2 regions of the Amedibacillus sp. YH-ame10 genome follow, and region 2 is predicted to be linked to the other one. Evidence: predicted binding sites of a transcription regulator. Region 2 holds the regulator's gene; the other holds the start of a gene.
What was found. The regulator HrcA, encoded in region 2, represses chaperone genes, less so after heat shock. The targets are predictions, from matches to a motif close to TTTTAGCACTNNNNNNNNNNNAGTGCTAAAA.
Positions count from the first base shown of each region.

Region 1: the regulator HrcA is predicted to act here: its motif matches at 2,109-2,139, upstream of lon (endopeptidase La).

Region 1 is NZ_JBSPFA010000032.1:7,811-12,260, forward strand. Features, by position in the region: gene lon (endopeptidase La) at 1-1,922, opposite strand, end outside; gene tig (trigger factor) at 2,213-3,490, opposite strand; gene ACWG42_RS12405 (DUF3196 family protein) at 3,534-4,262, opposite strand.
Region 2 is NZ_JBSPFA010000005.1:72,364-76,813, forward strand. Features, by position in the region: gene dnaK (molecular chaperone DnaK) at 1-1,655, opposite strand, end outside; gene grpE (nucleotide exchange factor GrpE) at 1,673-2,290, opposite strand; gene hrcA (heat-inducible transcriptional repressor HrcA) at 2,300-3,313, opposite strand; gene ACWG42_RS03255 (hypothetical protein) at 3,995-4,450, opposite strand, start outside.

The DNA of each region.
Region 1 (4,450 bases), on a different contig from region 2:
TACGCAATAGATGCGGATTCTTTCATCACATCGCCCAATTGACCAGTGATCACCAATTTCCCCTTACCTTCAAAATGATTAACCTCAATCTGTAGAATATCTCCACCAAAAGAAGTATAGGCAAGTCCAGTAACTGTTCCAACTTGATCTTTTGTTTCACGTTTTCCATAATCCACTTTTTCATTACCAAGCCATTCTTTGATTAATTTCTTAGTAACTTTGATGGAACGTTTTTTATCTTTTAAGATTGCTAGAACACTCTTACGACAAATTGTCGCAATTACACGTTCTAACTGACGTACACCACTCTCTCTTGTATAATAACGCACAAGATAAGTAATCATGTCATCTTCCAATTTCATTTGTGATGGTTTTAAACCATTCTCAATCAATTGTTTACTTACAAGATGACGTTTCGCTATTTCAATCTTTTCTAGTTCTGTATAAGAAGATAACTCAATAATTTCTAAACGATCACGCAATGCATTTGGAATGTTTTCCAAGTAATTTGCTGTCGCAATAAAAAGTACTTTACTTAAATCGTAGTTTTCTTCAATATAGTGATCAGAGAAGAAAGAGTTTTGTTCAGGGTCTAACACTTCTAGCATAGCACTTGCTGGATCCCCTTTATAATCACTTGCCATCTTATCGATTTCATCGATTAAGAAGACAGGATTGATAGTGCCAGCTTTTTTCATTGCTTGAATGAATCGTCCTGGCATACTTCCTAGATAAGTTCTACGATGTCCTCGTATTTCAGATTCATCTTTTACTCCACCTAAAGATATTTTCACAAATTCACGTTGCAATGCTCTTGCCACAGATTTAGCAAGAGATGTCTTACCAACTCCTGGAGGACCAACAAGACAAATAATTGGCGCTTTTAAAGAATTCGTCATTTGCTTTACAGCTAAATACTCTAAAATACGTTCTTTTACTTTTTCTAATCCATAATGATCTGCGTCAAGTGTATCACTTGCCTTTGTTAAATCATCATTGTCTTTAGATTCTTGCCACCAAGGCAAATCCATTAACCAATCGATATACGTTTTGATAACACCAGTTTCACCACTTGCTGCTGGTAACATTTCATAACGTGATAATTCATCACGAACTTTTTCTTTGATATTTTCTGGATAAGAATTTTCTTCAAGACGTTTGCGAATTGCTTCTACATCTTGATCACCATCTGGTACATCTCCTAATTCTTCTTTAATCGCTCGCATTTTCTCACGTAAGTAATACTCTTTTTGACTTTCTTCAATACGCGTTTTTACTTTATCGTTAATCTTATTTTCGATTTCAGATAGTTCTTTTTCACTTTCAATTTCTTGAAGGATTAAGAATAAACGATCATTAATACCTAATGTTTCAAGTAATTCTTGTCGTTTTTCTAATGTAAAAGGAAACAACTGAGATATCTGATCTGCAAGTTGTGGCGCAGATACCCCTTTTGCTAATTCATTGATCATTTCTTTTGGAATCGCTTGAGAAACAGCTTCAATTTCTTCAAATTGCTTAGCAATTTTACGAACTAATGCAATTTCCTCCATACCATCCTGTGCAATATTTTTACGAACTACAAAGGATGTACTCATCATCGTATCATCATTGGTAACCGTTTGAATTTCAACTCTTTGAATTCCTCTAAACTTTACACGTAAATAACCTTCCATACGACGTACATGCTTAATTTGGCATAAAGTACCAAATGCATATAAATCATTTATATTCGGTTCTTCTAGTGCAAGATCTTTTTGCGCAACCAAAACAACTTGGCTTTGCTCATTCTCTTGTGCTTCTTCGATAGCACGAATCGATTTATCTCTTCCTACATCAATAATGACTTCCTGATCTGGAAATACAATAACACCACGTGTACATACCAATGGAAGTGTAGGGATCAACTCTTGTTCACTCATCTTCATTACTCCTTTCTAAGTTACAGTGTCTATCATAGCTTACACTGCATATCACAAACTCATAACTTATTATATTACTTTCAAATAGATTGTCACATAGAACATATGGAGAATCCACTCATATGCTTAGAAAATAGATGCATACTAGCACTCTTCCTCTATGTCTGCTAATAGTATATGATATTCTATTAGCACTGTCAACTATTTAGTGCTAATTTCACATGTTTCCACACTTTTAAAACAGCATCAGAAACAGGAAAGAAAAAAGACGCGTAAGGCGTCTTTCAAGATTACTTACCAGCTGATTCTTTGATCAAATCTAATGCTTTACGAATACGTAAATCATAAGAAATAGCATCACCAGAAATAAGTTCTTTTACTTTTTCTAATGGCATGTTGTAAGTGTTCGCAACAGTTTCTAATTCTTTTTCAATATCAGCTTCACTTACTTCAATTTTTTCTTCAGCAGCGATTGCCTCTAATACAAGACGTACTTTTACTTTTCCAAAAGCGTCTTTCTTCATTTCTTCACGGATACCTTCTACAGTGTTTCCAGTGATTTGTAAGAATTGTTCCATTCCAAATCCTTGTGATTGTAAACGTTGTTCGAAATCACGAACTAAGTTATCTGTTTCATCCTCGATCATAACATCAGGAATTTCAACTTCACTAGCTTCTGTAACAGCAGTTAAAATATCATTTTCAAACTTCTGCGTAGCTTCACGTTCTTTTGATTCTTCTAAGTTTTTCTTAGCATATTCTTTATATGCATCAACTGTTTCAACACCTTCAATTTTCGCCTGTTTGATCAATTCATCATTGATTTCAGGTAATACTTTAGATTTGATTTCTTTTACAGTTACTTTGAACACAACTGGTTGACCAGCAAGTTCTGCAGCTTGGTATTCTTCTGGGAAAGTTACGTTAAGATCTTTTGTATCTCCACTCTTCATACCAAGTACTTGTTCTTCAAAACCAGGAATAAAGGAACCACTTCCGATTACCAATGGATAGTCTTCACCTTTTCCGCCTTCGAAAGGTACTTCATCTTTGAATCCTTCAAAATCGATAACAGCTGTATCTCCGTTTTCAACTTTACCTTCTTCTTTTACTACTAAATCCGCAAAGCGTTCAGCTAAACGTTCAACATCTGCAGTTACATCCGCATCATCAACTTTAACTTCGTCTTTCTTAATATCTAAACCTTTGAATTTTCCAAGTTTAACTTCTGGTTTTACCGCAACGATAAATTTGAAAGTAACTTTGTCTTCATCGATACTTTCAACATCCAAAGAAGGACGAGAAACTACCCATAAGTCATGTTCTTTAATAGCTGCAGATAATGCTTCTCCCGCTACTTCATCGATTGCTTCCATTAATACACTCTGTGTACTAATTTGTTTTTTTACTAATGCAGCTGGTGCTTGACCTGGACGGAATCCTGGCAAGTTCACTTTTTTCGCCATTTTGTTGTAAGTTTTCTTTTGTGCTGCTTTCCAAGCTTCACCATCGACACTTGTTGTTAATTCTCCTGTTGATTTTTCTTTTAATTCCCATGTTGAACTCATTGTCCATACCTCCTACTATATTTACGACAACTCATTTACTTCTTTATAAGATATCATACGTACTTAATAATAATTCATAACCCTCATATTGTGCAAGTTCTTTTTCTTCACTGAATGCTTTCCATGCATCAAATTCTTCATGAGCAAAGAATACGTAACGAGCAATCGCACAGGCTAGAGCCTCTTTTTCATCTTCATCAATATTGAAAGGTAAACGCATATAAGCTTCCTTTACAAGTGTTTCTACACACATAATGGTGAAGGTTGGATTGTCGTTTTCAAACCATTCGCGTAAGATATTGATCGCAGCACTAACTCCTTCTGCCTCCATTGGCATTTCAATGGCACAAGGAGAGAATGTTACATCCATACCTTCTACTTTACTCGTGAATTCATCCGTAATGTTTTGTTCCATCATTGCTTCAATCAGCATTGCTCGAACCAACACATTCACATCTCCAGACAAATAGTTTTGAATTGCTTCAAAATGATTACGAATATTACTTTTCTTTAACTGCTCAATCGCTAGAAACTGTTCTTCAAGTGATCCAGCGAGCATCACATCGACATCTTCTTCCTCATAAACCTTACTTTGATTGAGTTTTAATTCACTACGACATGCATTGTAAGCTTCGATGAGTTTTGCCTCCATATTTCTTGGAATATAGGGCATAGAAAGTTCTTCTTCCAAAATCTTATAAGCACTTTGAAAGTCTTCTTCCTCCATCAATTGTTTCACTTTGCTCAATATATCTTCATAATACGTATCCATGAATTCTCCTTTTTCGACCAAGCATAAGATAATATACCATATTTAAGCACTATTATCAATGAATTTATCTATATCACATAGTTTTTCTATCATATGTGAGGTTGTATCGAAATGCTCTATTTCATTGTGTTGATCTTACAGTTAAATTTTAAATAGAAAAACGTGCTACGCGCACGCATTCTGTATGT
Region 2 (4,450 bases):
GCCATATCGTTGTCATCTAATGCTTTCTGAAGATCATCACGAAGTTTCTGAGTTTCTTCTTTCTGAGCAGCATCAATCTTATCTCCGCTATCTGCTAACATACCGTCAATCTGTGCAATGAATCCTTCTGCACGGTTACGCAAATCGATTTCTTCTTTACGTTGTTCATCTTCCGCTTTGTGTTCCTCAGCTTCACGAACCATACGATCGATTTCTTCATCACTTAATCCACTTGTATTTTGAATTGTAATAGATTGTTCTTTACCAGTTCCTTTATCTTTTGCGGAAACATGTACGATACCATTAACGTCAATATCGAAGGTAACTTCGATTTGAGGTACACCACGACGTGCTGGCGCAATACCATCCAATTTAAACATACCTAATTCTTTGTTGTCGTTTGCCATTGGACGTTCACCCTGTAATACACGGATATCTACTGCTGGCTGGTTATCAGCTGCAGTTGAGAACACTTGTGATTTACTTGTTGGGATAGTTGTATTACGTGGAATCAATACTGTCATAACTCCACCCATTGTTTCAATACCTAAGCTCAATGGAGTAACGTCTAACAATAATACGTCTTTTACATCTCCTTGGATAACTCCACCCTGAATTGCTGCACCCATTGCTACTACTTCATCAGGATTTACAGAACGGTTTGGTTCTTTTCCTAATACACTCTTCACTGCTTCTTGAACAGCAGGGATACGAGTAGATCCACCTACTAATAATACTTGGTGAATATCATTTTTTGTAAGACCAGCATCACGTAATGCATTACGTACTGGTTCCATTGTGCGTTCTACTAATGTCTTTGTCATTTCATCAAATTTAGCACGTGTTAAAGTTGCTTCAAAGTGAAGAGGTCCATCTGCACCTGCAGAGATAAATGGTAAACTAATCTGTGTTTGAACAACACCACTTAAATCTTTTTTCGCTTTTTCTCCAGCTTCTTTTAAACGTTGCATTGCCATTGTATCTTTACGTAAATCAAAACCTTGTTCTTTCTTGAATGTATCTACCATCCAATCAACGATCACATTATCGAAGTCATCTCCACCAAGTTTTGTATCTCCGTTTGTAGATAATACTTCAAATGTACCATCTGCCAACTCAAGGATAGAAACGTCAAATGTTCCTCCACCTAAGTCATATACAAGAACTTTTTGTTCTTTATCTGTTTTATCAATACCATAAGCAAGTGCTGCAGCTGTTGGTTCATTGATGATACGTTCTACTTCTAATCCAGCGATTTTACCAGCATCTTTTGTAGCTTGACGCTGTGCATCGTTGAAGTATGCAGGTACTGTAATAACTGCTTTTTCAACTTTTTCACCTAAATAATCTTCTGCATAACCTTTTAAATATTGAAGAATCATTGCAGAAATTTCTTGAGGAGTGTATTGTTTCCCTTCCATTTCTACTTTGTCATTTGTACCAATTAAACGTTTGATAGAACTTACTGTGTTTTTGTTTGTTACTACCTGACGTTTTGCAGCGTCACCAACGATTCTTTCACCGTTTTTGTAAGCCACAACAGATGGAGTTGTACGATTTCCTTCTGGATTTGTAATTACTTTACATTCTCCACCATCCATTACAGACACACAACTGTTTGTTGTACCTAAGTCAATACCAATAATTTTACTCATGTTCATTTCCTCCTATTTTATTCACTTACTTTTACAAGTGTAGCGCGTAATACGCGATCTTTTAACATATATCCTTTTTGAAGCACTTCCACAACAATTCCTGATTCCACACCTTCTATCGTTTCTTGCATCAATGCTTGATGGATGTTTGGATCAAATGGTTGATTCAACGCTTCAATTTCTTTAACGCCTTCTTTATCTAGTACGGCGATCAACTGCTGATAAATCATTTCAAACCCTTTTACATAGTTTTTTAATGCTTCATCTTCGCTCTTTACATTAAGCGCACGCTCTAGGTTATCAATAATTGGTAATACTTCAGAAGCAAATCCTTGAATACGATATTTACGAACATTGTCTGCTTCACTTTGTAAACGTTTCTTCAAGTTTTCCGCATCTGCATATGCTTTGAAATAAGCATTCTTACTAGCGGCGATTTCTTCTTTTAATTTTATAATTTCTTCTTCTAATTCTTCAATTTTCTTTTTCTTACCAAACTTACTAGATTTTTTATCTTCCTTGCTTTCTTTGGAAGCCTCTGCCTGTTCTACTTCTTTGTTTTCTTCATTAACAACTTCTTCATTGCATTCACAATCACATGTTTCTTTTTCTACTACATCTTTTTCGTCCTGCATGTTGACCTCCTATCGTTCATTCCTATACATATCTTCAATTACTTTACTCATATACTCCATCAACGCAACCACACGGTTGTATTGCATGCGAGTAGGTCCAACAATCATTAGCTCCCCTTGTTCATCATCATTGATTTTGAACTTCGAAGAAATGACCGCCACATTGTTGACTTGAATAAGTTCATGTTCTCCACCAATTTCAATTGCCATGTTTCCTTCATGATTCGCAATCTGACGAAACAAAGAACTATCTTCTAGCATTTTCATCAATTCCTTTAACTTCTCTATATCCGCAAATTCCGGTTGATAGAGCATGTTGGATTGACCGCTACAATACACATTGTTTGTCGCAAATCGCATAAATGCGTTCACAAAGGCTTCAAATAACACTTCATGACGAGCTACATGAGATGCAAGCAATGGCTCAATCTCATTCATACGTACTACAATTTCATTGATTGGGGTTCCTGCTAACTTATCGTTCAATAAGTTACAACAAGTTTTGATATCCTCTACACCAACATCTGTATTAAAGTTAAATGTCTTGTTCTCCGTATGCCCATGGTCTGTGATAAAGACTGCCACAGCACTTCTTTCGCTCAAAGGGAACAATTGAATATGCTGTAAGGTTTGGGTACGACTTTCAGGACCTAATACAATGGATGTTAAGGATGTCATCTGAGAAAGTATATCACAACTCTTCTTGACGATTTCCTCTATGGAGTAATGACGCTCACTGAAGATTTGCGTTAAAGAATTCTTAACGGTATCGTCTAGTTGCTTCTCCATTAGATGTTCAACATAGAAGCGATATCCCTTGCTACTTGGGATACGACCACTTGATGTATGGGTCTTTTCTAGCAACCCTAGTTCTTCTAACGCTGCCATTTCATTACGAATCGTAGCACTTGAGCAAACAAAATCTAACATATCCATCAAGGACTTGGAACCAACGGGTTCTGCCGTTCTCGTGAACTCATCAACGATGGCTTTAAAAATCAATGTCTGACGGTTTGTTAACATTCCATTCACTCCTTTCTAGCACTCATCCTCTATGTCTGCTAATAGTATATGACAGTTTTTTAGCACTGTCAACACTTTAGTGCTAAAAACATCAAATTAACATCATTTTCCATAATGTAGAAAGGACCCATTCCTATTTTGTATAAGAATGAATCCTTTATTTGCTAGTATAATGAACTTCCAAACATTACCGTATAGCCTATCTATTCTATTAATATTCTCAGATAAAACTACAATCAAGATATTCCTGACATCTGTTATTTAAAATTTAGACATTCTATTCCTTATATAAATGCTTGTATAAAGTAAAAACAAATGTGTACAATATGCGTTGATTACCTCCACATAAGCTTTGTTATTTAAAAGACAAAGAAGACAAACAAAACCTAGAAGTAAACAAATGATACTAATAGCGTATAGTTTTGCATTTACATAGTTCTTATGTATTAGGAAAAAGAGGACAAATACCATGATAAACGCCATCGTATATTGAACTTGCATTTGGTTACTAAAGACACAATATGAAGTGATAAAAATATGTAATGTTATGAGAGCAATTTCATATTTATATTTAAAAGTTTTACTTAAAGTTTCCATACGATCTCCTTTAACTGAATATTATGAACAAAGTTTTCAACACCCTATGTAGACTTATGATAACAATGACAGTATACCATATATTTAAAATACTCGATATGAACGATCGAATTCTAAAAGATCCGCATCGATATATTTTTCAATCACATTGGTTTGATTCTTTTGAAACATCTCTGGAAGCTTTCTTTTCTGTAACCAGAAATTCAATGCACATAGTCCGATTCCCTCGACGATTGCTAGAAGAATATTCACCTGCAACACAAAGAATAATATCGCAATCACTACAACTAATAGAAGTCCACTGATAATAAGTAATTTGCGATTGATATTTGCGTATGTTTCTGTTAGAAAATCTGTATATTCACGAACAAACGCTACTACTTCATCACGGAAGGTATAAGGATGCATATCTAAAAACCTAGGTCTTTTCTTCTTTGGCTTTTCGTAACATTCTTTCATCCATAAAATACGCATAGCACAATATCTTGCTGCATTGCGATTGCCTTCACTCTCGTATGTTTTGCCTTCCATATACATGAT